4 regions of the Sphingomonas sp. GW821-FHT03E12 genome follow, and region 2 is predicted to be linked to each of the others. Evidence: predicted binding sites of a transcription regulator. Region 2 holds the regulator's gene; each other region holds the start of a gene.
What was found. Region 2 encodes LexA, which represses DNA repair genes until DNA is damaged. Its sites were predicted from a motif close to GTTCCNCNCTTGTTCT; they were not measured.

Region 1: a site for LexA is predicted at 4,675-4,690, ahead of recA (recombinase RecA). Genes of this name have one in related genera too.
Region 3: a site for LexA is predicted at 2,623-2,638, ahead of AC07TU_RS06540 (Y-family DNA polymerase). Genes of this name have one in related genera too.
Region 4: a site for LexA is predicted at 3,437-3,452, ahead of uvrA (excinuclease ABC subunit UvrA). Genes of this name have one in related genera too.

Annotation. Positions count from the first base shown of each region.
Region 1 covers NZ_JBWKUF010000003.1:426,326-434,157, forward strand. The annotation lists gene AC07TU_RS11705 (M24 family metallopeptidase) at 1-522, opposite strand, end outside; gene AC07TU_RS11710 (dicarboxylate/amino acid:cation symporter) at 595-1,962, shown strand; gene AC07TU_RS11715 (glutathione S-transferase family protein) at 1,953-2,594, opposite strand; gene AC07TU_RS11720 (FKBP-type peptidyl-prolyl cis-trans isomerase) at 2,747-3,226, opposite strand; gene recA (recombinase RecA) at 3,505-4,584, opposite strand; gene AC07TU_RS11730 (DNA-3-methyladenine glycosylase I) at 4,728-5,285, shown strand; gene AC07TU_RS11735 (class I SAM-dependent methyltransferase) at 5,377-6,072, shown strand; gene AC07TU_RS11740 (adenosine deaminase) at 6,113-7,129, shown strand; gene AC07TU_RS11745 (phosphoribosyltransferase) at 7,129-7,647, shown strand; gene AC07TU_RS11750 (response regulator) at 7,644-7,832, opposite strand, start outside.
Region 2 covers NZ_JBWKUF010000004.1:326,684-334,515, reverse strand. The annotation lists gene trpD (anthranilate phosphoribosyltransferase) at 1-861, shown strand, start outside; gene trpC (indole-3-glycerol phosphate synthase TrpC) at 858-1,640, shown strand; gene moaC (cyclic pyranopterin monophosphate synthase MoaC) at 1,637-2,113, shown strand; gene AC07TU_RS14810 (PilZ domain-containing protein) at 2,193-3,140, shown strand; gene AC07TU_RS14805 (molybdopterin molybdotransferase MoeA) at 3,182-4,366, shown strand; gene lexA (transcriptional repressor LexA) at 4,437-5,114, shown strand; gene AC07TU_RS14795 (GFA family protein) at 5,267-5,674, shown strand; gene AC07TU_RS14790 (PhzF family phenazine biosynthesis protein) at 5,720-6,607, opposite strand; gene AC07TU_RS14785 (ArsR/SmtB family transcription factor) at 6,668-6,967, shown strand; gene AC07TU_RS14780 (VOC family protein) at 6,978-7,391, shown strand; gene AC07TU_RS14775 (ComEC/Rec2 family competence protein) at 7,399-7,832, opposite strand, start outside.
Region 3 covers NZ_JBWKUF010000002.1:225,496-233,327, forward strand. The annotation lists gene AC07TU_RS06525 (sigma-70 family RNA polymerase sigma factor) at 1-215, opposite strand, end outside; gene AC07TU_RS06530 (carboxymuconolactone decarboxylase family protein) at 212-685, opposite strand; gene AC07TU_RS06535 (hypothetical protein) at 831-1,217, opposite strand; gene AC07TU_RS06540 (Y-family DNA polymerase) at 1,315-2,619, opposite strand; gene AC07TU_RS06545 (class I SAM-dependent methyltransferase) at 2,798-3,745, opposite strand; gene AC07TU_RS06550 (hypothetical protein) at 3,818-4,000, opposite strand; gene AC07TU_RS06555 (Vgb family protein) at 4,151-4,789, opposite strand; gene AC07TU_RS06560 (GFA family protein) at 4,786-5,229, opposite strand; gene AC07TU_RS06565 (helix-turn-helix domain-containing protein) at 5,259-6,479, opposite strand; gene AC07TU_RS06570 (hypothetical protein) at 6,557-6,772, shown strand; gene AC07TU_RS06575 (DUF899 domain-containing protein) at 6,793-7,488, shown strand; gene AC07TU_RS06580 (CehA/McbA family metallohydrolase) at 7,508-7,832, opposite strand, start outside.
Region 4 covers NZ_JBWKUF010000004.1:628,061-635,892, forward strand. The annotation lists gene AC07TU_RS16250 (penicillin acylase family protein) at 1-370, shown strand, start outside; gene AC07TU_RS16255 (serine hydrolase domain-containing protein) at 379-1,560, shown strand; gene AC07TU_RS16260 (DNA methyltransferase) at 1,567-3,186, opposite strand; gene uvrA (excinuclease ABC subunit UvrA) at 3,460-6,426, shown strand; gene AC07TU_RS16270 (hypothetical protein) at 6,430-7,128, opposite strand; gene AC07TU_RS16275 (deoxyguanosinetriphosphate triphosphohydrolase family protein) at 7,196-7,832, opposite strand, start outside.

The DNA.
Region 1 (7,832 bases), on a different contig from region 2:
GATCAGCCGCGCATCGCCGATCGCCTGTGCGAGCCCCGTTACCGCAAAGTGGCGCACGGTCTCCTCGATCCCGATTCGATGGTTGTGCAGCTTCTTCTCGCGCAGCCAGCCCGCGATCACCGCGAACGGGCTCTCATGCTCCTGCCACACGCGCACCTGCGCCGGTACGCCGAGCGATTCGCGGACCGATGGCTCTTCGAAGAACGGGGTGACGATCATCGGATCGCCCTCTACGGGAATCACCGCTGCGGTCAGCCGTTCGCTGCGCCCCCAGCGCACGCCCGTGAAATAGAGCAGGCTCGACCCCGGCTCGATCAGGACCGCGCCGATACCGTTCGCCTTCATCAGCGCCTGTGCGCGGGCAAGCCGCGCACGGCGCTCCTCGGGCCCGATCGGGATCGCATCCGCCGTGATATTTTTCAGTTCGACGGCAGAGGGTTCGGCGCTCTGCAGGACTCTAGCATGAGCAACGAGGGGTGCCGCAGCGGCGGCGGCGAGCAGCGTTCGGCGGGACAAGATCATGATCACCAGCGATAGGGCTCTTGACCCGCACGCCGCAATCCCCTGTCTAGGCGCCGCAACGAGGGGAGCCCAATGGCCAAGAAACTGACGACATTTATCCTGATCGCGCTGGTATTAGGTGCGATTGTGGGCCTGGGGCTCCATTACGGCATCCACCAGAGCTACGGCGCCGATTCGGCCGGCGCCGAGACGCAGCTCAAGAAGATCGCCGACTATTTCTCGATCATCACCGCGATCTTCCTCAACCTGATCAAGATGATCATCGCGCCGCTGGTCTTCGCCACCTTGGTCGCGGGCATCGCGCATATGGGCGACACCGCGGCGCTCGGACGCGTCGGCGGCCGCGCTGTCGCATGGTTCATCTGCGCCAGCCTCGTCTCGCTCACCCTCGGCCTGATCCTCGTCAACCTCTTCCAGCCCGGCGTGGGGCTCAACTTCCCGCTGCCGCCGGTCGATGCCGCAAGTGGGGTCGAAAAGGCCGCGTTCAACCTCAAGGACTTCTTCACTCACGTCTTCCCCAAATCGGGGATCGAGGCGATGGCGAAGAACGAGATTCTTCAGATCGTCGTCTTCTCGCTGTTCATCGGCGTCGCGATCACCGCGGTCGGCGAAAAGGCCAAGCCGCTGGTCAGCGCGGTCGAGGCGCTGGTCCATGTGATGCTGCAGGTGACCAATTACGTCATGCGCTTCGCCCCCGTCGCGGTGTTCGCTGCGGTGGCGGCGACGCTGGCGGAACGCGGCCCGGCGATCATCGGCAACCTCGCCTATTTCATGGGGACGTTCTATCTCGGCATGCTGATCCTGTGGGCGCTGCTGATCGGCGTCTGCTATCTGATCGTCGGCAAGCGGACCACGCTGCTGGTCCGCTACATCCGCGATCCGCTGCTCCTCGCCTTCTCGACCGCCTCGTCCGAAGCCGCCTATCCGCGCACGCTTGAGGCCCTCGACCGTTTCGGCGTGCCGCCGCGTATCGCCAGCTTCGTGCTGCCGCTGGGGTACAGCTTCAACCTCGACGGCTCGATGATCTACATGACCTTCGCGACGATCTTCATCGCGCAGGCCTATGGCATCGACCTGACGCTCGGTCAGGAAATCACGATGCTGCTGGTGCTGATGGTCACCAGCAAGGGTATCGCCGGCGTCCCGCGCGCCAGCCTCGTCGTGATCGCCGCCACGCTCGGCTTCTTCGACATTCCGGAGGCTGGCCTGCTGCTGATCCTCGGCATCGACCATTTCCTCGACATGGGCCGTTCGGCGACCAACGTCGTCGGCAACGCGGTGGCAAGTGCCGTCGTCGCGAAATGGGAAGGCGGGCGCCTCGATCCGATCGAGCCCGCCGACGTGGAGCCCCCGCATGCCCCCACGGGCGGCGGCCCGGCGGTGGACGAGCAGAGCTTCAGCGAGTTCGGCAAACCGCCGGCGGGAGGTTCTCAGGCATAGGCATAGGGCCCGCCTGCAGCGAGCGCGGCCTGATAGGCAGGCCGCGCATGCGCCTTTGACAGCCATGCGATCGTCGCCGGGCGCGAGGCGTCCAGCCCCGCCCGGTTTCGCGCGGCTTCGAGCGGAAAGCTCATCATCACATCCGCCGCGCTGAAATCGTCACCGGCGAACCAGTCATGCTGCGAGAGGTGTGCCTCGACATAGTCGAGATGCACGTCGATCATCGGCTGGATCTTTTTCTGCGCCGTCTTGCCGAGCAGCGGCACGCGGCCGAGCACCAGCTTCACCAGCAGCGGCGGCATCAGCGAGCCTTCGGCATAGTGCAGGAAGTGCCGGTAACGAAGCACGGCGTCACGATGCGCGGGCGGACCAAGCCGCCCATCGGCCTTCTCGACCAGATACTCGATGATCGCGCCCGTTTCCGCGATGGTGCGGCCAAGGCCGCCATCGGCCTCGTCATCGACGATCACCGGCGACTTGCCGAGCGGATGCACCGCGCGGAGTGCCGGCGGGGCAAGCATCGTCGCCTTGTTCCGCTCGTAGCGTTCGATCCGGTAGGGCAGCCCGAGTTCCTCGAGCAGCCACAACACCCGCTGCGAACGCGAGTTTTCCAGATGGTGGACGGTGATCATCGGCCGGTCATCCTTGCTGACATCGTGCAAGGCTGCACTGCCCGGGCAAGGATGACCAGCGCCAAATCAGGCGCCAGCGACCTGCAGGTCCGCAGAATCGCCGACATGGCCAGCGGACGATCAGGGGCAGCCGCGTGCGTCCGCCCGTTCCGTCAGGAACCGCCCGCTGCCTCGATGCCGATCAGCTCGACGGTGAACAACAGCGTTGCGCGGCCCGGGATCGGGCCTCTCCCGTTCGGTCCGTACGCCAGCTCCTGCGGGATGGCGAACTCGACCTTGTCGCCCACGCCCATGAGCTGGACGCCCTCCGTCCATCCACGGATCACGCGATTGAGCGGGAAGGTCGCGGGCTGGCCACGCTTCACCGAGCTGTCGAACTCGACGCCGTCGCTGAAGGTGCCGGTATAGTGTACGGTCACGCGATCGGCCGGTCCGGGCCGCTGGCCGCTGCCGTCCCCCGCGATCCGACGCCACCGCAGCCCGCTGGGGGTGACATACCACCCCTTCGCTCCGTGACGTTCGGCCAGTGCAAGCATCTGGCGGTTCTGCCAGGCGACATCCTGCGAGCGATCGGGTTGAGGAACATCCTGCGCAGCAGCCGTGCCGGCGCCCGCCGCGATCGCGCAGCCCAACAGAAACGATTTCGAGATACTCCGCACCAGCTCCACCCTCCCGTTGCTCACGCGTGTTCGCGAGCCGTTCGCCTGAACAGCTATCCGATCGCCCGGCCATTCCCAAGCCGAAAGGCCCGGCGCGTGGGGCGCCGGACCTTCCGATGGGAACCAGTCCCGTGACCGCCGCCGCTCGTCACGATACGGCGCGGCCTAATCCTGTCACCGTCCCGCCGCGCCTTACGAAGTTGACGAAATTACGCGGAACGGCATTCAAACTGTCACCTTTGTCGGCTCCGTCAGTCTTCCGGACCGTCGTCCTCGGCGTCGGGGCCAGTCATCATCTCTTCGGCGACCTGCGCAGTGCGGCTGCGGATCGCGGTCTCAAGCCGGTTGCAGACCTCAGGGTTCTCCTTGAGGAAGGTCTTGGCGTTCTCGCGCCCCTGGCCGATGCGGATGCTGTCATAGCTGAACCACGCACCCGCCTTCTCGACCAGCCCGGCCTTGACGCCGAGGTCGAGAATCTCGCCGATCTTCGAGATGCCTTCGCCATACATGATGTCGAATTCGACTTGCTTGAACGGCGGCGCGACCTTGTTCTTCACCACCTTCACGCGGGTCGCGTTGCCGATGATGTCGTCGCGGTCCTTGATCTGGCCGGTACGGCGGATGTCGAGGCGGACCGAGGCGTAGAATTTGAGCGCGTTGCCGCCGGTCGTGGTCTCCGGATTGCCGTACATCACGCCGATCTTCATGCGCAGCTGGTTGATGAAGATCACCATGCAGCGCGAACGGCTGATCGAGCCGGTCAGCTTGCGCAGCGACTGCGACATCAGGCGCGCCTGGAGGCCGACATGGCTGTCGCCCATCTCGCCCTCGATCTCCGCGCGCGGAACCAGCGCGGCGACCGAGTCCACCACCAGCACGTCGATCGCGTTCGACCGCACCAGCGTGTCGGTGATCTCAAGCGCCTGCTCGCCGGTATCCGGCTGCGAGACGATCAGCTCATCGATGTTGACGCCCAGCTTCTTGGCATAGACCGGATCGAGCGCGTGCTCGGCATCGACGAATGCGGCGACGCCGCCATTCTTCTGTGCCTCGGCGATGACGTGCAGCGCCAGCGTCGTCTTGCCCGAGCTTTCCGGGCCGTAGACCTCGATCACGCGACCGCGCGGCAGACCGCCGACGCCGAGCGCGATGTCGAGCCCGAGCGAGCCGGTCGAGATCGCCTCGACCTGCATCGTCTCCTTCGAGCCGAGCTTCATCGCCGAGCCCTTACCGAACGCGCGATCGATCTGCGCGAGTGCGGCGTCGAGCGCCTTCTGTTTATCCGAAGAAATCGCCATGTTTCCGTCGATCACCTTGAGGGAAGCTGCCATCCGAAGTCTCCGTCGCTAGAGGCTTTACGCCCCGCCTTCAACAGGCCTGTCATCACATTGTTGACGGTTGCGTATAGCATTTGTTCCACTAGAACAAGAGTGGAACGATCTTTTTTTGTTCTCATTTCCGCGGAGGAACGCACGTGACCGAACCGACCCGCTGCCGCTGGGCACAGGGCAATCCGCTCGATACCGCCTATCACGACGCCGAATGGGGCGTTCCCGTCCGCGATTCGCGGCTGTTGTGGGAAACGCTGATGCTCGAGGGATTCCAGGCCGGCCTGTCCTGGTCGACGATCCTCAAGAAGCGCGACGAGTTCCATGCCGCCTTCGCCGGATGGGATCCGGTGCAAGTCGCCGCGTTCGGCCCAGACGATGTCGAGCGGCTGATGGGTGATCCCGGGATCGTCCGTGCCCGCGCCAAGATCGAGGCCGCAATCGGCAATGCCCGCGCCTATCTCGCCTTTGCCGAACGGGGGGAGGATTTCGGCGACTGGGCCTGGGGCCTTGCGGGAGGCGAACCTGTGAAGGGCGACGGCGAGACCGTTCCCGCGAAAACCGGGACCTCCGAATCCATCTCCAAGGCGCTCAAGGCCAAGGGGTTCAAATTCGTCGGACCAGTGATCGTCTATGCCTGGATGCAGGCGGTCGGGATGGTCAACGATCATGCCGCGACCTGCTTTCGTCGGGATCAGGTCTGAAGCGGGGTTGACGCGAAGCCCTTCACGCAACATTTAAAGTTTCATGATTCGCGGCATGCGTGTGCCGCCAGTGTTTCGAAGGGTTTCCACCATGGCCGATAACGGCGAACAGCAATTCCTCGCCCATTTCGCAGATCCCCAGGCCGTCGCCAACTACGCCGAGAACCCGCCGCGCTACGTGCCCGGCTTTGCCGATCTCCACCGGATGACCGGCATCCTGCTCGCCGAGCGCGTACCGGAGAATGCCCACATCCTCGTGCTCGGCGCGGGCGGCGGGCTGGAGCTCAAGGCGCTGGCCGCCGCCTATCCGGGCTGGCGTTTCACCGGGGTCGATCCGGCGGGCGCGATGCTCGACCTCGCCGCGCGCATGCTCGGCCCGGACGTGCACCGCGCCGAGCTGATCGAGGGCTATATCGACGACGCCCCGCCCGGCCCCTTCGACGGCGCGGTGTGCCTGCTCACCCTGCACTTCCTCGGCGAAGAGGAGCGCATTCGCACCGCCGCGGCGATCCGCGAGCGGCTGAAACCCGGCGCGCCGTTCGTCGCCGCGCATGGCAGCTATCCGCAGGACGAGACGCGGGAGCACTGGCTCGATCGCTATGCCGCCTTCGCCATCGCCTCGGGCGCGATCCCCGAACAGGCTTATGGCGCACGCGACGCGGTGAGCGCAGCGGTCAACATGCTCGCGCCGGAGCAGGACGAGGCGGTGCTGCGCGCCGCGGGCTTCCACGACGTGACGCCCTTCTATGCCGCCTTCACCTGGCGCGGCTGGGTGGGGTACGCCTGACGCTTGCCCTGCGGCTGCGTTCGCGCGATCCTGCGCGGCCATGAACGACACCCTCTCCGCTTTCATCGCCGGCCTGCCCAAGGCCGAACTTCACCTGCATATCGAGGGGAGCCTCGAGCCCGAGCTGATGTTCGCGTTGGCCAAGCGCAACAAGGTGGCGATCCCGTTCGACAGCGTCGAGGCGGTTCGCGCCGCCTACAGCTTCAGCCGGCTGCAGGATTTCCTCGACATCTATTATGCCGGGGCGGACGTGCTGCGGACCGAACAGGATTTCTACGATCTGGCTGATGCCTATTTCGCGCGGGCGGCGGCGGACGGTGTCGTCCATACCGAGATCTTCTTCGATCCGCAGACGCATACCGATCGTGGCATCCCGTTCCAGGTCGCCGCCGACGGGCTGCTCGCCGCGATGCACGACGCCGAGGGGCGGCATGGCCTGAGCTCGAAGCTGATCCTCTGTTTCCTGCGCCACCTCGACGAGGAAGCGGCCTTCGCCACCCTCAAGGCAGCCGAGCCCTGGCTCGACCGGATCGAGGGCGTGGGCCTCGATTCGTCCGAGGTCGGCCACCCGCCCGAGAAGTTCGCGCGCGTCTTTGCCGCGGCAGGCGATCTCGGGCTCAAGCGCGTTGCCCATGCCGGCGAGGAAGGCCCGCCCGACTATGTCTGGCAGGCGCTCGACCTGCTCGCCATCGACCGGCTCGACCATGGCAATCGCAGCCTGGAGGATCCGGTGCTGGTGAAGCGGCTGGCCGACGAAGGGATGACGCTCACCGTCTGCCCGCTTTCCAACCACAAATTGTGCGTGGTGGACGATATGGCGAACCACCCGATCGACCGCATGCTCGGTGAAGGGCTCCGCGCAACGATCAACTCGGACGATCCCGCCTATTTCGGAGGCTATGTCGCGGACAACTACCGCGCGGTCGCGGCAGCGCGCGGGCTGGGCAAGACGGAACTGGCGACGCTGGCGCGCAACAGTTTCACCGGATCGTTCCTCGATGAGCGCGCGAAGACCGCGCACCTCGCACGGCTCGATGCGTTCGTGGCGGCCAACTGATGCCCGTCTTCACGCCCATCTCGCACGAGCAGCTCGTGGCGGACGTGCTTGCGATTGCCGCAGCGATCCATGCCGATCGCAGTTGGAGACCCGATTTCATCATCGGCATCGGCCGTGGCGGCCTTTCGCCTGCGGTCTATCTGAGCCACGCGACGGGCATGCCGATGCTCTCGGTCGATCACAGCTCGCAGGTCCATGATTTCGCCGATGCGCCGCTCGAACGGCTGGCGGAGCGCACCCGTGCCGGCGAAAAACTGCTCTTCCTCGACGATATCAACGATAGCGGCGCGACCATCGCCAAGCTGCGTGCCAAGCTCGCAGAGGCGGGAGCGATCATCGGCGCGATCCGGTTTGCGACATTGCTCGACAATGCGACGTCCAGCCAGCGCGTCGAATATGCCGCGCGCGCGATCGACCGTAGCGTGACCAAGGACTGGTTCGTGTTTCCGTGGGAAGCGGTGGCCCCTGCGGCATCGATCGCGGCGGATGCGGCCGAAATGCCCGGCCGGATCGCCTAGAGGCCTGCCAGGGCCTGCTCGATCGCGTCCATCGTAAAGGGCTTGGCCAGGATCGGCCGATGCCGGTGCCCGTCGATGATCATGTCGTCGCCGCCGCCGGTCGCGACGATGAACGGAACCCCCGCCGCCGCCAGTGCATCGGCAACCGGCCAGCATTTCTCGCCGCCATTCAGGTTCACGTCGAC
Region 2 (7,832 bases):
CGCGGCGAGACCAGCATCGAGATCGCCGAAGCCGCCCGCGCGATGCGCCAGAGGGTAATCCCGGTCAGTGCCCCCGCCAACGCCATCGACGTGTGCGGCACCGGCGGCGATGGCCACCACACGCTCAATGTCTCGACCGCGGTCGCGATCGTCGTCGCGGCGGCCGGGGTGCCGGTCGCCAAGCACGGCAACCGCGCGGCATCGTCCAAGTCGGGTGCGGCGGATACGCTGGAGGCGCTCGGCCTCGATCTCGATCGCGCGGCTGAGAATGCCGAAGCACATCTGAACGATCTCGGCATCGCCTTTCTCTTCGCGGCCAAGCATCACCCGGCGATGGGGCGGATCGCGCCGCTGCGCCGCCGGATCGCGCGGCGGACGATCTTCAACCTGATGGGCCCGCTCGCCAATCCCGCCGGGGTCCAGCGCCAGCTGATCGGCATCGCCCGGCCCGATTATGCCCCGATCTATGCCCAGGCGCTGGAGCAGCTGGGCGTCAAGGGCGCGGCGATCGTCGCCGGCGAAGAAGGGCTCGACGAGCTCTCGCCCGAAGGCGGCAGCCTGGTCGTCAGCATTGGCGACGTCAGCCTGCCATCGCGGGTCACCCCTGCCGACGCCGGACTCGCGTCACACCCGCTGGTCAGCCTGCGCGGCGGCGACGCACGCGAGAACGCCGCCGCGCTGCGCAAGCTGCTCCAGGGCGAGCGCGGCCCCTATCGCGACGCGGTGCTGCTCAATGCCGCTGCCGCGCTGGTCGTCGCGGGCGAAGCGGTCGATCTGCGCGCAGGCGCGGAGGAAGCCGCCGAAACGATCGACAAGGGGCTTGCCAACGCGCTGCTCGACTGCTGGATCGCCGCAGCATGAACACGCTCGACAAGATCCTCGAAGTGAAGCGGCGCGAAGTCGCCGAACGCAAGGCGGCGACCGCGCTCGCCGACCTTCAGGCCCGTGCACTCGCCCAGACCCCGCCGCGCGGGTTCCGCGCCGCGCTCGATGCCAAGGCCGCAAATGGCTACGGCCTGATCGCAGAAATCAAGAAAGCTTCCCCGTCCAAGGGATTGATCCGCGCCGATTTCGACCCGCCGGCTCACGCCCGGGCCTACGAAGCCGGCGGCGCGGCATGCCTGTCGGTGCTGACCGACGCCGAATTCTTCCAGGGGCATGAGGATTATCTCATCGCGGCACGCGCCGCGTGCAACCTGCCGGTGATCCGCAAGGATTTCATGATCGATCCGTGGCAGGCGCTGGAGGCGCGCAGTATCGGCGCCGACGCGATTCTGATCATCGTCGCCGCGCTCGAGGATGCGCAGATGGCAGAGATCGAGGATGCCGCGCTCGGCCTCGGCATGGACGTGCTGGTCGAGGTCCACGACGAAGCCGAACTCGAGCGCGCTCTGGCGCTCCGCTCGCGGCTGATCGGAGTCAACAACCGCAACCTCAAGGATTTCTCTGTCTCCTTTGACAGAACCTATGAACTTGTCGGCCGCGCACCCGAAGGCTGCACCTTCGTCGCCGAAAGCGGCCTCACCTCGCGCACCGACCTCGACGCCATGGCGGAACATGGCGTGCGCTGCTTCCTGATCGGCGAATCGCTGATGCGGCAGGACGATGTCGAGGCGGCGACGCGGGCGCTGGTGGGATGAGCGACCTCACCCATCTCGACGAAAACGGCGCCGCGCGCATGGTCGATGTGGGAGCGAAGGCCGAAACACAGCGGGAAGCCATCGCCTCCGGCCGCATCACCATGTCGTCGGCGGCCGCCGCGGCGATTCGTGACGGCCTGGTCAAGAAAGGCGACGTCCTGTCGGTCGCACGCGTCGCCGGAATCATGGCGGCGAAGAAGACCAGCGACCTCATTCCGCTCTGCCACCCGCTGGCGCTGACGAAGATCACACTCGATCTTGTCCCTGACGCGACCGGGGTCACCGCGACCGCAACCGTCGCGCTGACCGGCCGGACCGGCGTCGAGATGGAGGCGCTCACCGCGGTCTCGGTCGCGCTGCTCACCGTCTACGACATGGCCAAGGCGATCGATAAGGCGATGCGGATCGAGGATATCCGTCTCGTTTCCAAGACAGGCGGCAAGTCCGGAGACTGGGTGAACCCAGAAGGTTAATTTTCACTCCACCCTGCTCGCTCAGACATTCTTGAGGGGCAAGCGCGCACGGTCCTCCCGACAAACGGGTGGGGATCCAATGACACTTCCGGCACGATCAGCGATCTTCTCGCTGTCCGGCGAGCTAGACGCTGCACCCGGTGCGGTCGAGGATGCATCGCCTGCAAGACTGCTGCTCGGCAGCGCGGGCGAGCGGAACTGTTTCGTCCACCGCCTCACATCGGCCGGCGCATCGCTCACCGTCTCCGGCCCGGTCAGCAACGGCGCACGCGCGACGATCGAGCTGCCCTTCGGCCTCGCCGCCGACGGATCGATCGTCGGCGACGATCCCGACGCGGTCGCCTTCCGGTTCGATGAACCGCTCGACGTCGTGGGCGCGCTCGCCCGCTGCCTCGCGGCGCTTCCGGCCGAGCGGCGCCAGATGCCGCGTATCGAGCTGCGCCACCGTCTCTGCGTGCGGCACAATGGCCAGGTCGATTTTGCCTGGACGCGCAACCTCTCCACCGCCGGCGTCGGTGTCGAGACGCGCGCGGTGCTGACGCCCGGCGAGCAGGTCGAGTTGACGCTCGACGGCCTGCGCCCGATCCAGGGTGAGGTGCGCTGGACCGAACGCGGTCAGGCCGGCATCGCCTTTGTCGAGGAGCTCGGCTGGCAGATCCTGATGCCCTGGCTGCGCAAGATCGCGACGCGCCGCCCCGGCCCCAATGGCACTCCGGTGCAGGAATATGCCCCCTCGGCGCTGGGCGCGGTCAAGGATGCCCTCAAGCTCGATATCGCCACCCATGTCCGCTCGGGCGCCAATTGGTGGAATGCGCAGCTCAATACGCTCAGCAGCACGCTCACCGAGTTCGAAAGCGCGACCGAATTCGCCCCGCTCTCCTCGCTCTGGCTTTCGCTGCCTGGAATAGGCGGCTGGCCGATCCGGGTGATCGAATGCCACGGTGCGCGGCACGTCGCCGAATTCCGCATCGCGCTGCGCCCGCATGAGATGGCGCGGCTGACCGAAGCGGCACGCCCGGCGCGCTGATCCTCTCGACCCAGCCGCCGCCGCGCGGTACCCCCGCGGCGATGGACCACCTTCTTCCCGTCGCCGAAGCCCAGCACCGCCTGCTCGCGCTTGCGTCCGCGATTTCGGTGGAAGACATACCGCTCAACGAAGCCTGCGGCCGATGGGCCGCCGCGGCCGTCACCGCCTTGCGCACGCAACCAGAGCAGCCGGTATCGGCAATGGACGGCTATGCGATTCGCTTCGCCGATCTGCCCGGCCCTTGGGACGTGACCGGCGAAAGCGCCGCCGGCCGCCCGTCCGCGGGCATCGTCGCCGCACATCAGGCGGTACGCATCTTCACCGGCGCCGTCCTGCCTGACGGTACCGATACCGTGCTGGTGCAGGAGGAAGCGCGGCGCGAAGGCAGCCGTCTGCACCTCGACGGCGACGGACCCGCCGGCAAAGGCCGCAATGTCCGCGCGGCCGGGCTCGATTTCCGCGCGGGTGAAACGCTGATCTCCGCTGGTGAGCGTCTGACCCCCGCCCGGATCGCACTCGCCGCGGTCGCCGGCCATGCCACCCTGCCCGCTCGCCGCCGCATCCGCATCGCGATCGCCGCGACGGGCGACGAGTTGCGCACGCCCGGCGAACCGCTCGCCCCCGGTCAGTTGCCCGAGAGCAACGGCATGATGCTCGCCGCTATGCTGGCTGGGCTTCCGGTCGAGATCACCGACCTCGGCATCCTGCCCGACCGGCACGATATCCTGGCGGCGACCTTTGCCGGGGTCGGCACCGATATCCTCGTCACCACCGGCGGCGCATCGGTCGGTGACCATGACCTTGTCCGGCCCGCGCTCCTGGCGGCTGGCGCGGACATCGATTTCTGGAAGATCGCGCTCCGCCCCGGCAAACCGATGATGGCGGGGAAACTTGGCGCCACAATGGTGCTGGGGCTGCCCGGCAACCCGGTCTCCGCCTTCGTCACGGCGCAGCTCTTTCTTCTCCCGCTCGTCGCGCATCTCTCGGGCGCTGCCGATCCGCTGCCGCGGATGCGCACCGCAACACTCGGCGAACCGCTCCCCGCCAACGGACCGCGCGCCGACTATCTGCGCGCCGCGCATCGCGACGGACGCGTCGTCGCCGCCGCAATCCAGGACAGCTCGATGCTCCGCACGCTCGCCCGCGCGGACTGCCTGATCGTGCGCTCGCCCCACGCGCAACCCGCGCAAACCGGCGACTCGGTGGAAATCCTGCCTTTCTGGTGAAGCTCCGCCTTGACATCATACAAGAACAAGGCGTAAACGTTCCATGTCTGTTCCAGATGGAGAACGTCCGATGCTTACGAAGAAGCAGCATGAGCTGATCTGCTTCATCGCCGACCGGTTGAACGAGACCGGCGTCTCGCCCTCGTTCGAGGAGATGAAGGACGCGCTCGATCTCAAGTCGAAGTCGGGCGTCCACCGGCTGATCTCCGCACTCGAGGAACGCGGCTTCCTGCGCCGCCTGCCTAATCGCGCGCGCGCGCTCGAAGTGCTCAAGATGCCTGAGCGTGCCGAGCCCAAAAAGGCCGCCCCCGCCAAGGACAATGTCGTCACGCTCGCTCGCCCCGCGCCGCAGCCGGCCCCCGCAAACGATGTGATCGAGATTCCGCTGCACGGCCGCATCGCCGCGGGCGTGCCGATCGAGGCGCTGGAAGGCTCGACCATGCTCCCGGTCCCCGCCGCCCTGCTCGGCTCGGGCGAACATTACGCGCTCGAGGTCGCCGGGGATTCGATGGTCGAGGCCGGGATCTTCGACGGCGACTATGCGCTGATCCGCCGTCAGGAGACGGCCCGCGACGGCGAAATCGTCGTGGCGCTGATCGAGGACAGCGAGGCGACGCTCAAATATTTCCGCAACGAAGGCAGCATGGTCCGGCTCGATCCGGCCAACCGCGCCTATGATCCGCAGCGCTACCGCCCCGATCAGGTGCGCGTCCAGGGCCGCCTCGCGGGCTTGCTGCGGCGCTACTGAATGCGAAGGGCGGCTGCGGCCGCCCTTTCCATTGATCATGATTTCGGACCTGCCAGGCCGTACTGCAGCCCTGCGCCTTTACCTTCCAGGTAATTGAGCGCGCGCCTGCCGTGCCTATCCTGCATGCGTCCACCCAGTGACAGGAGAGAGCAATGACCACCCTTGAAGGCGGCTGCCATTGCGGCGCGATTCGTTACACACTGACCGGCGATCCGATGCATCACGCGCTGTGCCACTGCACCGACTGCCGCCGCGCATCGGGCGCGCCGATGGTCGGCTGGGCGATGTTCCAGGAGGACGCGCTCAGCGTCACCCGGGGCGAACCACAGGAATATGCCTCATCCGAACATGGCCGCCGCTATTTCTGCGGCACCTGCGGGACGGGCCTGTTCTACCGCAATGCGGAGAACCTTCCCGGCATCGTCGATACGCAGGTCGCAACGCTCGACGATCCCGACGTGATCCCCGCCGGCGCGCACATCCAGGTCGCCGAGCGCATCGGCTGGATGAAGGATATGCATAATCTTCCGGAGTTCGCACGCTACCCGGGGATGGAGTAGCGCGACGTCGCGATGGAGGCGAGCGCTCGACCGAACCTCCCTCGATCACACGCGGATTTCCCCCTCCATGACGGCGACGCACGCGCCACGCAGGGTCGCGACAATGCCTTCCGGTGAACGGCGTGCCTCGACGTCCAACAGGCTTGGCCTGCCCATTTCGACACCCTGATGGATCAGGAAGCGGGCTTCATCGCTATCCGGCTCAAACGACAGCAGCAGGCAGGCAAGGGGCGCGTTCGCGCTTCCGGTGGCGGGATCTTCCCACGTCCCGGCCAACGGCGCGAACATCCGGGCGCGAAGGGCGCGCCCCTGCTTGCAATAGACATGGACCGAGAATCGGTTGCCCAGATGCGGATGGGCAGCAAGCGCCGCCCTGAATGCCGCAAGATCGGGGGCACAGCGTGCGAGCGCGTCGCTGGTCAGTTCCGCGATGACATAGGGGTTGCCGTTCGATGCGACGATCGGCGGATGCGTTGCGGTTACGACGTCGCCGGTCTCCAACCGCAAGACCTGCGTGATGACATCGACCGCAATTGGCTCACCGATGCTCAATGGTTGCGGCGCCGCGATCGTGGCGGCAACGGGCGTACCCTGGGCATCCCGCTCGATCCTGACGCGGACAAGCCCGGCGGGAATCTCGAACGTCGCGTCTGTCAGGCCGGGTTGTTGACCGGCGAGAACGAAGGCGGTGCCGACCATCGGGTGCCCTGCAAAGGCCATCTCCGCCGTGCGGTTGAAGATACGGACACGCGCCGTGTTCACGGGATCGGCCGGTGGCAGGATGAAGGTGGTTTCGCTGAGATTGAACTCGGCCGCCACCGCCTGCATCGTCGCGCTGTCGAGCGCTTCGCCTCCCATCACCACGGCGAGTGGATTCCCACCGAAGCGCTGGTCCGTAAAAACATCAGCAGTGAAGAAGGGCAATCTGGGCATGTACGACTCCAATCCGCTGCATGATTGACACGCATTTCGTTGATTGGCAAACTATCGAATATGACCGACGCAGAGCTGTTCCGCGCCCTGGGCAACGATCGCCGCCTTCAGATCCTGGCCTGGCTCAGGGAACCGACCGCGCATTTTCCGCCACAGCGGGACGGTGACCTGATCGAAGATGGCGTATGCGGTCAGCTCATCGCGGAGAAGCTCGGCATCAATGCATCGACACTCAGCGAACATATGCGGGTGCTGCAGGGCAGCGGTCTGGTGACGCCGAAGCGGATCAAGCAATGGACATTCTACCGTCGCAATGACGCTCGGCTGAAGGCGCTCGCTTCGATCGTCAACGGGATTTGAAGGCGTGGTGATGTTCAGCCACATAACCGTCGGCGTCAGCGACCTCGATCGCGCGGCTTCCTTCTACGATGCGCTGCTGATCCCACTCGAGCTTGCCCGGCGTCCAGTGACGCCCGATGGCGGGCCGCCATCGCTGTGCTGGCATAAGCCGGGCGCCAGCCTGCCCCGCTTCTACACTTATCTGCCATTTGACGGAGAGCCGTGCTCGCACGGCAACGGCAGCATGGTCGCCTTCCTCGCTCCCTCGCCCGAAGCGGTAAATCTCGCCCATGCGCAGGCCCTGCGTCACGGCGGGACCGACGCGGGAGCTCCTGGGCCGCGCGAGCATTACGGGCAGGGCTATTATGGCGCCTATTTGCGTGATCCTGACGGCAACAAGATCCACATCGTCCATCGGCCGGAGGCATCGTCAGTCACGCCTTGATCGCGGGTCACTGCGTCCCGCCCGAACGCGTTGCCGCCACCCGCTCCGCCTCGATCCACGGATGCCGCGCCCCTGCCCGCCGTACGGTCCGCACCTCCGGCGTCGTGCCCAGCATGATCGCCACCCCGCCGGTCTTCGCCAGCATCGCCCGATCGAGCTTCAACCACTTCGGCATACATCCTGGCGGCAGGCGGCGGTCCGAGACCAGGATATCCACCGAGCGGCACACCGCAATCATCTCCCGCCACGGCACCAGATAGCCGCTCCGCGTCGCCGCGACCCGCCAGCGCCGCCCCTCACGCTCGATATCGATCAGGCACAGATCGGGGCTGCACCGCGCACCCAGCTGTTCCGCCAGCGCGGGCAGTTCAGCGTCCACCCCGCCACTCTCCGCCATCATGTCACGCACATAGTCGCCCGCCCGGTCGCGCAGGATGGCAA
Region 3 (7,832 bases), on a different contig from region 2:
AGCTGGTCGAGACACAGGCGGGTGACGGTACGGCGCAGGAACGCCTCCGGCTCGCGCACCGCCGCCCGGTCGGTGCCCATCCAGCGCACGAACGCCTCCTGCACCGCATCCTCGGCATCGGCGACCGAGCCGAGCATGCGGTAGGCGACGCGGATGAGCTTCGGGCGCAGCGGATCGAAGGATTCCGCTGCGCCCGCATGATCGCTCGGCGTCACGCGGCGCTCTGCGACTGAGTCGCCTTGAGGGCAGCGGGCTCGATCCACAGGTCGAAACCGACCGCAAGGCGGTTCCATCCGTTGATGATGTTGATCATCAGGGTCAGCTTCACCTGCTCCTCCTGCGTGAATTCGGCGGCCAGCGCTTCATAGGCTTCGCGCTGGGTGTGACCTTCCGACAGCCGCGTCAAGGCGTCGACCCAGCCGAGCGCGGCACGCTCGCGCGGGGTATAGCCGGGCGCTTCGCGCCACGCGGAGAGGAGGTAGATGCGCTTTTCGGTCTCGCCCTGCGCGCGTGCTTCTTCGGTGTGCATGTTGATGCAGTTGGCGCACTGGTTGATCTGCGAGGCACGGATCTTGACCAGCTCGATCAGCGACGGCTCGAGGCTGGCGGCGATCGCGGTGGACGCGGCGAGCCAGGGACGCATCACGGCAGGGGCGGCGGTGTAGGGATTGAGCTTCGGGGTCATGGTCATGCTCCTCATCGGGGTTGCATGGACATGACGAGCGGTGCGCGGCGGATGTGACATGACCCGCGAGAAAAAATGCGCGGGGGCGTAAAAAAGGCCGGCGGTTTGTGCCGCCGGCCCCTGGAACTGGAGAATGGCTGAAGGATTAGCCCTTGCAGCTGAGCGAGCCCTTGCCGGGAAGCTCGACCGTGGCCGACTTCTCGTTGCCGGTGAGCTTGTAGCCACCGTCGGCGGTGAAGGGCTGGCCGGCTTCGGGCGCCTTGAGGTCGGTCCACGGCGCGGTCTTGTCGGTGCGAACCTTGACCAGCTTGTCGCCCTGGAAGAACTCCGCGAACACCAGTGCGTTGCCAGGCTGGCAGCGCATCGAGACCGACGCCTTGATCGACGGCGGCAGCTCGACGGCCGGCGCGTTCTTGAGCGCGGTCTCCATGGGGTCGGGCGCGCGGTCGGAGACGACTTCGGGTTCGGGTTTGCAGGCGGCGAGCGGCAGAAGCGCGATCGCGATGGCAGCGGGGAGGAGGCGCATCTTCATAGCGGCCGCTCCTTTTGCTTATGCAGCATTTAACGTCAAGAGTTACGTTATCTCGCGGGTAAACCGGTTTCGCAGTGCAACAGAGAAGTTTCCGGATTCACTCGTGAAATTCATCCATGTCCGGGATACGCCCGAACGCAATTTTCGTTCCCACCCGGTCGGTCCGGCTGCCGTCCATCGGCCCGACCGACACCGCGTGACGCCCGAACTTCTCGTTGATTCTGTCCATCGCCTTGCTGAGCGAGAGCGTACGGGTCTCGCGTGCGAGCGGATCATTCGGGTCGAGCGCCGCGAACAGCGACTCCTGCTCGCCCTCCAGCGGTGCTATTTCGGCCAGGGTCACGCCGATCATGCGGATCGCGAACCCATGCGCGCGGGCGCGGCCCGCTTCGGCCAGCCGCGGGAAGATCGAATCGAGTGCCTGGAGCACGGTGAAGCTGTCCTGCGTCGAAGGCAGCTTGATCGAGGTGCGCCAGGTCGACTTGTCGTCCTCGAACCGGGCGTGGAGCACGAGCAGCCGGCTGACATAGCCCTTGCGCCGCAGCCGGCTGGCGGACTTGAGCGCGAGGCGGCGGGCCGTGAGGCGGGTCGGCTCTAGGCCGCGCTTGCGGGGACTGAGGACGTGGCTGTGGCCGATGGTGCGGTTCTGAGTCGGCTTTTGGGGCAGGTCGAAACCGTGGAGCAGATACCAGAGCCGGTCGCCATTGACCCCACCCCAGGCCGAACCCGCATCGCGCGGCCGCCGCTCGCACAGCTGACCGATGTCGAGGATGCCCTGCTGGGCAAGGCGCTTCTCCATCTTCGCGCCGATCCCGGCGATGTCGCGGAGCTTGAGCGCGAACAGGTGGTGGGGCAGCATGTCCTGTGTCAGCACGGTAAGCCCGTCGGGCTTCTGCATGTCGCTGGCCAGCTTGGCGAGCAGACGGTTGGGTGCGATCCCGACCGATGAGGTGAGGCATTCGCCGACATGGTCGCGGATCCCGGCCTTGATCCGTTTCGCCAGCGCGATCGCGGTTTCGGGATCATTCTCGTTGTCGAGCAGGCGGCACGCGACCTCGTCGATCGAACCGATCGAGGTGACCGGGATATGCTTCCAGATCTCGTCGACGATCAGATTGTGGAATTCGACATATTTCTCGTGCTGGCCGGGCGTGACGATCAGGTCGCGGCACAGCCGCTTCGCCTCCCACACCGGCGTGCCGGTACCGATGCCGAATTTCTTGGCCTGAACCGACGCGGCGATCGCGACGGTGGTGTCGCTGTTGACCGGCGCGACGATGATCGGTTTGCCGCGCAGGTCCGGGTTCAGCTGCTGCTCGACCGCCGCGAAGAAGCTGTTGAGATCGAGATACAGCCAGCGCAGCGGCCGCGGGGGCAGGTCGAGAAGCGGCGCGGATGCCATGCCGGAACAATAATAGAACGGCGCAGCAGAGTCACGCGCCGCCCTCTGGCCGTCACCCCGGCCTTGTGCCGGGGTCCACAGAGCGGCGATGGCTGTGCAAGGGGCTCAAGTCCTGCGACTTCCTCCCGGTGGATCCCGGCACAAGGCCGGGATGACGGTTGGGTGGGAGTGCTAGGGGCTAGAGGTGCGGCTCCGCCACGAGCATGATGTGCGCGGCGCTGTCGATCAGCACCTCGTCCGCGGCGCAGAGCTGTTCGAGCCGGGCGAGCCGCTCCGCGGTCTCCGCGCCGTTCGCGCCTGCCGGGTTCCACGCCGGATTATATGCGAAGCGGCTGTGGAACAGGTCGAGGCCGGTCAGCTCGCGTACCGGGCAATGCGGACTGAACAGCGCGGCCAGTTCGCGGGCGCGGAACAGGTGTGAATCAAAGGCGAGATGGGTGCCGTCGGTCAGATCGACCTCCATCCGGTCGGCGTCATTGTCCTGCACATAATGCGCCGCCTGCTCGATCCCCGCGACATAGATGGTCGGCAGGCTGCCCACGCTGCGCGCGGTGACGATCAGCGTGCCGCCATTGACCCGCGCCAGCGCCTGCGCGGCGGAGGCTCGGAGCGGGGCGGCGAGGTGGTTGAAGACGCCATAGAGGCACAGCACCAGATCGGCGCCGTGATCGTCTTCCGACGCGAGGGCGCTGTGCAGGTCGGTGACTTCGAAGCTCAGGCCGATCGCGGCGCTTTCGACTGGGGCCGCCGTCTGCCGCGCCAGCGCGATCATGCCCGGCGACGGGTCGATGCCGCGGCATTCGATCGCGGTGAAGCCCAGTTGCGCGGCGCGGCGGGCGGTGCGCATCGTCCAGGTGCCGGGCCCGCAGCCGATGTCGAGGATGCGGATCGCGCGGCGTCCGCTGGCGTGGAGTGCGATCAGGCTGGCCTCGATCCGGTTCCACAGGGTCCGGTCGGCAAAGGCGTAGCGGCTGGAGAATTCGAGCGGCTGATCGCTCGAGCCGTCGGCATAGTGGAGATAAGCGGTGCCGGTGGCGTCATAGGCATCGGCGGCGTGGCGCGCGCTGACGGGGCGCGGATCGGCGGACCCCATGCCGGCGAGCGGCGGGGCGAAACGGTACGACATGGATGTGACTCCGATGGAGTGGAGATCAGGAGCGGGGCGTGACGTCGCCATCGACGGCGCGCCAGAAGCTGGTCAGCGAAAGCGGCCCGGAAAAGCGTCGTCGCGGGCCAGCCGCGATCGGCGGCGCAGCAGCCGCTCGACCAGCGCGGCGTGGGTCCGCGCCTGACGCCGCTGCCGCTGGCTGAGCCGGAGCAGCAGCACGAGATTGAGGATGCCCAGTGCGAGCAGCCCGAACTGGAGAAGTGCGACATTCATGGTCGTCACTCATGGGTTGGAGTCCTGCGGCGCGAAACCGGCCGCGTGGCGCGAGCGCACCATGCGCCGCCCGCTTCAGATAGCGGGCGGCGTCATTAGGTTTCGACGGCGATTGACGTGCTTTGGCATTAGCAAAGCAGGAAAATCGGTTCAGGCGACGGCATGGCCCGGCCGGCGCACCGCGCGGACCTTGCCGCTTCCGCCGCCACCGCAGAAAAAGCGGCCGGCGCCGTCGGATTCGAGGCCGGAGATGCCCGTGCCTGCCGGCATGTCGAGCTGTTCGAGTATCTTGCCGCTTCCCGGATCGATGCGGCGCAGCCCGCTTTCGTCATCCTGCCAGGTGGCGTGCCACAGCTCGCCATCGACCCAGGTGACCCCGGTCACGAAGCGGTCGGACTGGATCGTGCGCAGGACCGCGCCGGTTTCGGGATCGATTCGGTGGATGCGGGCGGCGCGATACTCGCCGACCCATAGCGACCCTTCCGCCCAGGTGAGCCCTGAATCGCCGCCATTGCCCGGCGCGGGGATCGTGGCAAGGACCTCTCCCGTCGCGGGATCGACCTTGCGGATCACCGCCTCGGCGATTTGGAAGAGATGCTTTCCGTCGAATGCGGTCCCGGCATCCGCAGGGACGTCGAGCGCGCCGGTGATCTCCCCGCTTTCGGGATCGAGCGCGTTGATCCGGCCATCGGCGGCGAACCACACCTGCGCGCCGTCGAAGCTGACTCCGCCAACGTCGCCGGGAAAGGGGCCGTACTCACGGAGGATTTCGGCTGTAGCGGGTTTCATGCGTTTTCTCCTGTCGAGGCCGGTGTGAGTTCCGGCGGGAGTCTGGCGAACCGGATGAGCGCGGGGTCGAGCGTGTCCCAAACATGGCCGCTGCTGGCCCAGTACACCACTTCCGGTCGGTAGCGTGACGGATCGTCGAGGCTGGCCGCGCTGGTGATGAAGATCTGGGGCATGTCGGGTAGGGCGATGAAGACCGGGGCGCCACAGGTCGGGCAGAAGCCGCGCTGCTTGCGGGTGCCGTCGATACCGGTGGTTTCCCAGCGCGCCGCCGTCCCGGTGAGCGTCACTTCCGCACCGGCGAAGGTGAGGTGCGCGCCATGGCCGGTGCCGCTCTCACGCTGGCAGGTGCGGCATTGGCAGAGGTTCATCGCCGCGGGTTCGCCTACGATCGAATAGCGGATCGCGCCACACGCGCAGCCGCCGGTATAGGGTTTGGTCATGTCGTCGCTCCGTGTTTGCGGAGCCACGGTTATCCGCCGCCCGGAAGCGCCGGGAGTAACAAGCTTGTCGGGAAACCCGGCACCTGCCGCGCCATCCAGCGGCAGGCGCGGCCGCGCCCGAAACTGTCGGCCTTGTTCGCCGACGCCAGCGTTTCGAGCGCGCGCTGGACGGTGCGCGGGCTGACGTCGAGCGCGAGCGCGAGCGCCGAACTCGACCATGCCTCGCCATCGGCGAGCAACGCGAGGATGTCGGCATGCGCCTCCTCCTGAGGCGGCATCAGGATGGCGACGGGGCGGTTGCCGCGGGGCTGCAGGACAAAGCCGTCCTCAGTGGCGCTGATGCCGGCGAGAGGATCGAGCTCCGCGCGCAGGCGCCCGATCTCGACCCGCAATCGGGCGCGATGCGACTCGTCCACCTCGCGCGCGCGGAACGCACGCTGAAGCAGGGCGAGGCGGGCGACGTCGCGCGGCCACGCCTCGGCAAGCGTACGGGCGAGAGCGAAGAGGATCGGGCGGTTGCTGAGCGGTATGGTCGTCGCGCCGGTACGAACGACGTTGCGGCAGGCATCGACGACCAGCGTGTTCGAAGCCAGCAGGTCTTCGACTCCGGTGAGATCGATCTGTGTTTCCCCGTGCGGCGTGCGCAGCCGGGCGGCCGGCGCGGCGAGGTTGTTGGTGGCGCGCTCGACCTCGGCTGTCAGTCCGGGAATGCCGGCCTGTTCCGCCGCCGCCGCCGCGCGGTCGAGTGCTGCGCGTGCTGGGGTGGCCTCGATGCGGCGTATGGCGATGCCGGCGGCAACGAGCCAGGCGGCGGCGCGCGAGGCGGGCGGCAGTGCGGCGGGATCGATCGCTTCGAGCGTGCGCGCGGCCGCGTCGAGCTGTCCGATCAGCAGCAGCCGCCTTGCCTTGAGATAGGCGGCATGGGCGGCGTTGGTGCGGTCGCCATGGGCTTCGAGTGTCGCCCGCGCGTCGTCCAGCCGCTGCGCCGGCTCGCCCAGGTCGCGGGAGACCAGCGCGATCTCGGCCTCGGCGACGATGCAGCGGGCGCGGGCGACCGGCTCGCGCGTGCCGAAGGCGCGAGCGGCGCGGCGGAGCAGGTCGCGCGCAATCGCCAGGTCCCCAAGCTGCGCCATCGCGATGCCGCGCAGCGCCAGCGCGGGCGGATCCTCGCGCAGCGCGACGCGGTCGAGCGCGGCGAGCGGATGGCCCGTGGCGAGCGCGCGGGCGGCGGCGTTGATCAGCGAGTCCATAATCGCGTCACACTTGTAACTCTCACCCCGGCGCCGCGCGGACCTAGGTTCAGGATCGAACCGACGGAGACGCGAACATGGCAAGGCCGATGGCACCAGACAAGCAAGCGCAGTTGCTGCGCCTGGCCGCCGCGCCGGTGTTCGCGGCGATGGCGCTGATCTCCGCAACCGATGCCCCGCCGCTGTCGCTGTGCGCGGCGGGCGCCACGGTGCTGCCGGTCGACGGCATGACCGCGATGTACCTGCTGATGAGCCTGTTTCACCTGCCGCCCTGGCTGAACCGGCGCGGCTGACCTCAAGAAGGAGCAAGACGATGCAACATGAGATCGTATCGCGCGAGGAATGGATGAGCGCGCGCAAGGCACTGTTCGAGAAGGAACGCGCGATGACCCACGCGCTCGACGAACTGCGTGTCGAGCGGCGCGGGCTGCCCTGGGTCAAGGTCGAGAAGGATTATGTGTTCGACGGGCCGGACGGGCTGCGCTCGCTGAGCGATCTGTTCGGGGAGCGCAGCCAGCTGGCCGTCTATCACTTCATGCTGACGCCGGGGAAGGATCACCTCTGTCCGGGCTGCTCGTACACGATGGATCATGTCGATCCGGCGCGGCAGCATTTCGAGCATGCCGACCTCGCCTTTGCCGCGGTGTCCCGCGCGCCGGTCGGGCAGATCGAGGCGGCGAAGGGGCGGATGGGGTGGACTTTTCCCTGGGTGTCGTCGGGCGAGAGCGATTTCAACTACGACTTCTGCGTCTCGTTCACCGAAGAGGAGCGCGAGGCGGGGACTGCGCTCTATAATTACGGGCTGACGACGATCCAGCGCAGCGCCGACATGTTCGGGGTCAGCGTGTTCGCCAAGAACGCCGCGGGCGAGATCTTCCACAGCTACTCGACCTATCATCGCGGCACCGAGCTGCTGATGGGCGCGATGAACTGGCTCGACCTCGCCCCCAAGGGCCGCAACGAGACCGGCGGCACGATGAGCTGGGTGCGGCTGCACGACGAATATTGACGAGCGCGGCGCCCCGGTCTCAGCGCCGGGGCGCCGCCTTGCACTGGATATAGACCGGGTTGCCGATCAGCAGCTTGCGATCCTCGGGGCCGAGGATGTTGACCGCGATCCAGCCGCAGGCGGCAGCGCGGGGAATGCTGAAGCTGACGGTTGGTGCCGAAGGTGTACGGGCATGTTCCTTGCCGTTGGCGATCAGCTGCGCCGTGCCCGCCGCAACGCCGGTGATGCGTGCTTCGACGGATAATGTGGCGGCGGGGCCGGTGATGGTCTCGCCCATCGCCGCGCGCGTCTTGCCCGAGATGATGGCGACCTCGAGCATCCGGTCGCGGCTGCCCTCGACATCG
Region 4 (7,832 bases), 300 kb from region 2:
GCGCTGGGGCACGCTGCATCAGGTCAAGCTGCGCCACCCGCTCTCCGCCATCCCGGCCATCGCCAGGGCGTTCCCGGCGATCGAAGGGCAGGGGTCGGGCGGCGACGGCTTCACCGTCATGGCGCGCTGGCTCGGCTCGGGGCCCGGCTGGAACGTCGGCGGCGGATCGAGCTATCAGCAGGTGATCGACGTCGGCGCTTGGGACAATTCGCAGATCCTGATCATCCCCGGTCAGTCGATCGACCCGCGCTCGCCGCATTATCGCGACCAGTACGGCTCGTGGATCGCGGGCGACACGCTTCCCTTGCTCTACAGCCGCGCCGCGGTGGATAAGGCGGCGGCCTCGCGCACCACGCTCAAACCGTCCTGAGGGGGACCATGCTCCGCCACATCGCCGCCTGCCTCGTCCTCGCCGCGCCCGCCGCGGCGCAGGACGCTCCGCTGGACAAGGCCTTGTCGGACTTCCGCAAGCTCTACCGGGCGGAGGTCCAGCGCGCGAATATCGCGGGCAGCAGCTTCTATCTGATCCTCAATGGCCGCACGCTCGCCGCCGATCATCTCGGCGAGCAGGATGCCGACGCCCATGTCCCGGTCGATGCGAACACCATCTACCACTGGGCCTCGGTCACCAAGACGATGACCGGTATCGCGATTCTGCAGCTGCGCGACCGCGGCCTGCTCGGGCTCGACGACCCGATCGTGAAGTACGTCCCCGAGCTGGCCAAGGTCCACAACCCGTTCGGCGACACCGGTGCGATCACCATCCGCCAGCTGCTCAGCCACAGCGCCGGCTTCCGCAACGGCACCTGGCCGTGGCGCGACAAGGAGTGGCAGCCGTTCGAACCGCCCGGCTGGAAACAGCTCGAAGCGATGCTCCCCTATACCGAGGTCCAGTTCAAACCCGGCAGCCGCTACAGCTATTCCAACCCCGGCATCGTCTATCTGGGGCAGGTGATCGAGCGCCTCTCGGGCGAGGATTACGAAGTCTATATCGACAAGAACATCCTCAAGCCGCTCGGCATGCACGCCAGCTATTTCGACCGCACCCCGCCGTATCTGCTGCGCCACCGCTCGCACAGCTACTATATCCGCGACGGCAAGCGCAGCGCTGCGCCGTTCGATGCCGATACCGGCGTCACCGTCTCCAATGGCGGCCTCAACGCCCCGATGCCCGACATGGCGAAATACGCGGCCTTCCTGCTCGGCGATCCGGCACGAACGGCAGACTACGACCTGATCCTCAAGCGCGCCTCGCTTGAAGAGATGTGGCAGCCCCAGCTCTCCGCCGGTGAAGACTTCTCGCAGGGCCGCATGGCCGCGACCACCCAGGTCGGCCTCAGCTTCTTCATCGACCGGGTCGAGGGTGTCCGCGTCATCGGCCATAATGGCGACCAGAACGGCTTCCGCGCCTATCTCAGCCTATGCCCCGACAAGGGGATCGCGACCCTGATCGCCTTCAACACCGAAACGCGCGGGGTGCGGAACGACCCCGGCAATCGCGAAACCGCGGAATCGCGCGTGGCGCTGGGGACGGACGCATTGTGCCGGGCGGCGGGGTAGGGGCGTCTACAGCAACGTTCCTTGCTTGCTGCTGTCTTCGGCCCTTGCCCGCCTGTAACCTGCCTGCCGATCGAGCAGTGGTACGCTCGGCTGCCGTCCCTGGAACAGGTCCGTCAGCGTGAACAGTTGCACACGCGGATAGTCGGCTCCAGTCACCGGGTCGGTCCACACGCCCGCCGCTGCTGCCTCCCGCGCCATCTCCCGGCTGGGCTGGGCGACGCAGACGAAGATGCCGAGGTCCGATTTCTCGCGCGCCAGCACACCTTTCAGGTCGCGCACCATCGATACGCCGATATGGCGGCCGGCCTTGACCGAGACGATCGAGGCCGCGGTCGCTGACCGTCCGGACGCCGGTTCGTTGCGTGTGTAGTAGATATAGCCGTCCACGCCGCGGTCCGGCCCCTTGCGCCCGCCGCGATAGGGCTGTCCGCCGATCTTCTGGGTCACCCAATATTGGAACTGATAGGGCGACGTGGCGGCCAGATGCTCGGCATCGTTCAGGTCCTGCGGTTCCCCGAATACCTGCAGTTTGACGCCTGGAAAGGCCTCCTTCAGCCGCCGCTCGATCAGTCCGATGGCCAGATAGGTCACATCGATGCCGATCCAGCGACGCTCCAGCTTCTCCGCGGCATGGACCGCCGTGCCGCAACCGCAGAACGGATCGAGCACCACATCGCCCGGATTGGACGATGCCGCAATGATCCGCTCCAGCAACGCGATTGGCTTCTGCGTCGGATAGCCCAGCCGCTCGGCGGCGGTGTTGCCGATGCGCGGGATGTCGGTCCACACTGACTGAAGCTTCTGTCCCTCAAGCCCTTCCAGATAAACCTTCAGGCCGTCCATGCGCGGCGTTCCGTCGCGCCGGGTCAGGATACGCCCCTCGGCCCACCATTGTTCGAGCTGTTCGATCGAATAGGCCCAGCCGCGGGTGGCGGGCGGCATCGTGCCGCGCCACTCGAACTTGCCCGACGCCGAATTGCGACGGTCCGCCGTCAGATTCTCGGCACGGAACAGGCGTCCGTCGCGATCCTCCTGATAGCGGCCCAGCTGGGCCTCGCTGTATCCGATACGGATGTCGTTCCAGACATACTGGTCTGATTTCGTGTAGAACAGGATCGTGTCGGCGATCTTGCCATAGCGGCGCGCCGAATTGTGACTGGTGGTGCGCCGCCAGATGATTTCGTTGCGGTACTGGCCCGTCCCGAACACTCCGTCCAGCAGCAGCTTGAGGTAGTGGCTCGCCGTCGGGTCGCAATGCAGATAGAGGCTGCCCGTCGGCTTGAGGGCCCGATGCAGCTCGATCAGCCGAACCGCCATCATCGCGAGATACGCCATCATGTCGTTCTCGCCCAGGAGCGCCTGCATCGCGCGCAGCAGGTTGGCGACATCCGTCCGCCCGGATTCCATGACCTCATGAAGCGCCTGGGCAGCCTCCGGACCATAGCGCCACGTGTCTTCGAATGCCTCGATCTGGCTGGTCGCCGCGTGCCCATCCGGCGCCTGGAACAGCAGATTGTAGTTGGCGTTCGAATTGAACGGCGGATCAAGGTAGATCAGATCGACGCTTTCGTCCGCGACGTAGCGCCGCAGCACGTCCAGATTATCGCCGAAATAGAGATGACTCACGTCACGCTGCCTCCCGCCGTTGTTGGCGGTGTCGACATTTAGCCGATCAAATCGGGAACGGTACGGGAACATGGACCGGAATGGAGCCATTTGGCGCCTCCACTATGACGGTCTCATGCTCGGGCGCTCTCACGCCGCGGCGCAACTCGATATGCATCCGAAACGGGTAAGACGAAGAATCTTGCCGTGCTTATTCGCAGCCCTCGCATCGCGGGCGTACCCACCCTATCTCCCCTCTAGCTTCCCCTCCAGAACAAAGCTAGAACTCCCGGCATGTCACTGACTCACATTTCCGTCCGCGGCGCGCGCGAGCACAATCTCAAAGGCGTGGATATCGACATCCCGCGCGATACGCTCACGGTCATCACCGGCCTGTCGGGCAGCGGCAAATCCTCGCTCGCCTTCGACACCATCTATGCCGAGGGTCAGCGCCGCTACGTGGAATCGCTCAGCGCCTATGCGCGCCAGTTCCTTGAGATGATGCAGAAGCCCAATGTCGAGCACATTGAAGGCCTCAGCCCCGCCATCTCGATCGAGCAGAAGACCACCAGCCGCAACCCGCGCTCCACGGTCGCGACCGTCACCGAGATCTACGATTATATGCGCCTGCTGTGGGCGCGCGTCGGCATCCCGTATTCGCCCGCGACGGGCCTGCCGATCGCCGCGCAGACGGTCAGCCAGATGGTCGACCGCGTCCTCGCGCTGCCCGAGGGCACCCGCATGCTGCTGCTCGCCCCGGTCGTGCGCGGCCGCAAGGGCGAGTACCGCAAGGAACTGCTCGAGTGGCAGAAGGCGGGCTTCCAGCGCGTCCGCATCGACGGCGAGACCTATCTGATCGAGGACGCCCCGGCGCTCGACAAGAAGTACAAGCACGACATCGAGGTGGTGGTCGACCGCCTCGTCGTCCGCGACGACATCGCCACCCGCCTCGCCGAGAGCTTCGAGACTGCGCTCAAGCTCGCCGACGGCCTCGCCTATATCGACCTGGTCGACACCACCGTCGACGAACTCGCCGGCAACCGCGTCCAGGAAGCTCCGCAGAAGTTCGTCGCGGAAACGAACGTCACCGGCGGCGCGATGAAGGGCACCGGCATCCCCGACAACCGCATCGTCTTCTCCGAAAAGTTCGCCTGCCCGGTCAGCGGCTTCACCATCGCCGAGATCGAGCCGCGCCTCTTCTCGTTCAACGCGCCGCAGGGCGCCTGCCCGGCGTGCGACGGTCTCGGCGAGCGGCTGGTGTTCGACGAGGACCTCGTCGTCCCCAACCACGATCTCACGATCAAGAAGGGCGCGGTCGTCCCCTGGGCCAAGTCCAACCCGCCGTCGCCCTATTACATGCAGGTCCTCGGCAGCCTCGCGCGCGAGTTCGGCTTCAGCCTCGACACGCCGTGGAAGGACCTTCCGGGCGAGGTCCAGCTGATCATCCTCCACGGCACCGGCGGCAAGCCCGTCACGCTCACCTTCGTCGACGGCAAGAAGTCCTACGACGTGAAGAAGCCGTTCGAGGGCGTCATCGGCAACCTCAACCGCCGCATGCTCCAGACCGAGAGCGCGTGGATGCGCGAGGAGCTCGCCAAATACCAGGCCAGCCACGCCTGCGAGACCTGTGAAGGCGCCCGCCTCAAGCCCGAGGCGCTGGCGGTCAAGATCGCCGGCCGCGACATCTCCAGCGTCACCCGCCTGTCGGTCACCGACGCGCTGCCCTTCTTCGCTAATCTGCCACGGGACCTCACCCCCCAGCAGCAGGAAATCGCCAAGGCCATCCTCAAGGAGATCGACGAGCGGCTCGGCTTCCTCAACAATGTCGGCCTCGACTATCTCAACCTCAACCGCACCAGCGGCACGCTCTCGGGCGGCGAGAGCCAGCGCATCCGCCTCGCGTCGCAGATCGGCTCGGGCCTCTCGGGCGTGCTCTACGTCCTCGACGAGCCCTCGATCGGCCTCCACCAGCGCGACAACGACATGCTGCTCGCCACGCTCCGCCGCCTGCGCGATCTCGGCAACACCGTGCTCGTCGTCGAGCATGACGAGGACGCGATCCGCACTGCCGACTATGTCATCGACATGGGCCCCGGCGCGGGCGTCCATGGCGGCCAGATCGTCGCGCATGGCAGCTTCGAACAGGTGCTCGCGACCGAGGGCAGCATCACCGCCGATTATCTCAACGGCACCCGCGCGATCCCCGTGCCGACGAAGCGCCGCAAGGGCACCGGCAAGAAGCTCACCGTCCACAACGCCACGGCCAACAACCTGACCGGCGTCACCGCGAGCATCCCGCTCGGCACCTTCACCTGCATCACCGGCGTGTCCGGCTCGGGCAAGTCGAGCTTCACCATCGACACGCTCTACGCCGCCGCCGCGCGCCAGCTCAACGGCGCGCGCCTGCTCGCGGGCAAGCATGACAAGGTCACCGGGCTCGAGCATCTCGACAAGGTGATCGACATCGATCAGTCGCCGATCGGCCGCACCCCGCGCTCCAACCCGGCGACCTATACCGGCGCCTTCACCAACATCCGCGACTGGTTCGCGGGGCTGCCGGAGGCGCAGGCGCGCGGCTACAAGCCCGGCCGCTTCAGCTTCAACGTCAAGGGCGGCCGGTGCGAGGCGTGCACCGGCGACGGCCTGCTCAAGATCGAGATGCACTTCCTCCCCGACGTCTACGTCACCTGCGACGTCTGCCACGGCCAGCGCTACAACCGCGAAACGCTGGAGGTGAAGTTCAAGGGGATGAGCATCGCCGACGTGCTCGACATGACGGTCGAGGACGCGGTCGAATTCTTCAAGGCCGTCCCCCCGATCCGCGACAAGATGGCGATGCTGGCGGAGGTCGGCCTGGGCTATGTCAAGGTCGGCCAGCAGGCGACGACCCTGTCGGGCGGTGAGGCCCAGCGCGTCAAGCTCGCCAAGGAACTCGCCCGCCGCGCCACCGGCCAGACCCTCTACATCCTCGACGAGCCCACCACCGGCCTCCATTTCGAGGACGTGCGCAAGCTCCTCGAAGTCCTCCACGCGCTGGTCGAGCAGGGCAATACGGTCGTGGTGATCGAGCACAATCTGGATGTCATCAAGACCGCCGACTGGATCCTCGACCTCGGTCCCGAAGGCGGCGTCAAGGGCGGCGAGATTGTGGCGGAGGGTACGCCGGAGACGGTCGTGAAGGCGCCGCGCAGCTATACCGGCAAGTATCTTGCGCCATTGCTGGAGCGGGGCAGGGTTGGGGAGAGCGTGGCGGCGGAGTGAGGGTTAGAAATCGAACGACCTTTGCCGGCGGCTATCTACGCCCGCCACATAATCGTTACTACGGGCTAATACTTTTCGCCTAAACTCAAGTCCTGTATGGAATTGATGAAGATAGCATATATGAAAGGAATTTTTCTCCGCCAAGACAACGGCATTCCAATCTGCTTTGTCTAAATAGTGAGAGAGAAATATATTTAGCTTACGCCCGGGCTTGGCGTCCCACATTACTAGGCGCCGTAGAGCTCTTACAAGATTTCCATGAATGCTTGGGGTGTCTTCTAGGTTTATATCTAGAACCCTTCTATTCAATCTATCGATGTATCCCGGGATGGCGTATATTTCCCGGGTGCTTACACCGTACACAATTGCGTCCCAATCAAAAAAGGTCGTTTTCACTAGATCTTTGGGGCTGTTGACTCGTGCATGGTGGTGCACTTTCGCCCACGTGTTGTGAAGCGACCAGAAATCGACATTATAGCCTCCCCGTTTAAGGCCGTAGCCACCAAACCGGTTTTTATTGGCTCCCAATCGCGATGCGAGCAGGTCAAGTTGCCTAACTCTTCCTGTCACAACGAAGTCAATATCGGATATTGGCCGTTCATTGGCTCCGTAAAATGCCAGATCCCGTACAACGCCTCCTACGACGTAAACGTCTCCAACTTCGAATAGGGCTTTTAAAATGTCCTCTCGGAGCTCGTGCATGCGGAGGGCGTCTGGTGAAAAGAAGCGATTCGTCCGATCCAAAACAGCGGATAGGGAGGGAGCAATATTAACCATGGCTTATGAAGTCGTTTTCCAAAAGGTATTCGTATTCTGACTTGGCAAAGCCGTCGGTCATCCCGGCGACCATATCCGTAAGCAGTCTTAGTTCTCGATAGCGCATAGGCAGAGTTGAACCATCGTGAGATTCCCACTTACCCTTGGCAGCGCATTGTAGGTAATTGTCGCTCATTTTGGATATGCCGTATGCAGCCTTTGCATCGGTGCGGCGTGAAAGTAAGTCTTCTGCACTTTTTCGCTGAATTATGGCGTGCCAGTAAAAATCCATCAATTTGCCGATAATTTTAAAGCCATCGGCTTCGATCTTCCTGACGTCCTGGACTACAAAGACGTATTCTTGCGCAATCCGCTTTAGGCTAAATAGCAAGGCGGAGTTATGCATTAGTGGATGGGATCTATTTTTCTGTTCGATGGATTTGTTGTCTGATTTGAAATCTTCAATAGTCTCATCGATTAGTTTTTGAATGAATGCAGTGCGAAGATACGAGCTCATTATCTCTCGTGTGGCAGAGATAGAAAATCCTCCTTCTCGAGTTTCTCTAAATTTATCTCGGAGGAAGTCTTTAGTTGCGGAATAGTCTCCGTTTAGGTCGTGATTTATAAGGGCGCATACGTCGTCTGGTGAG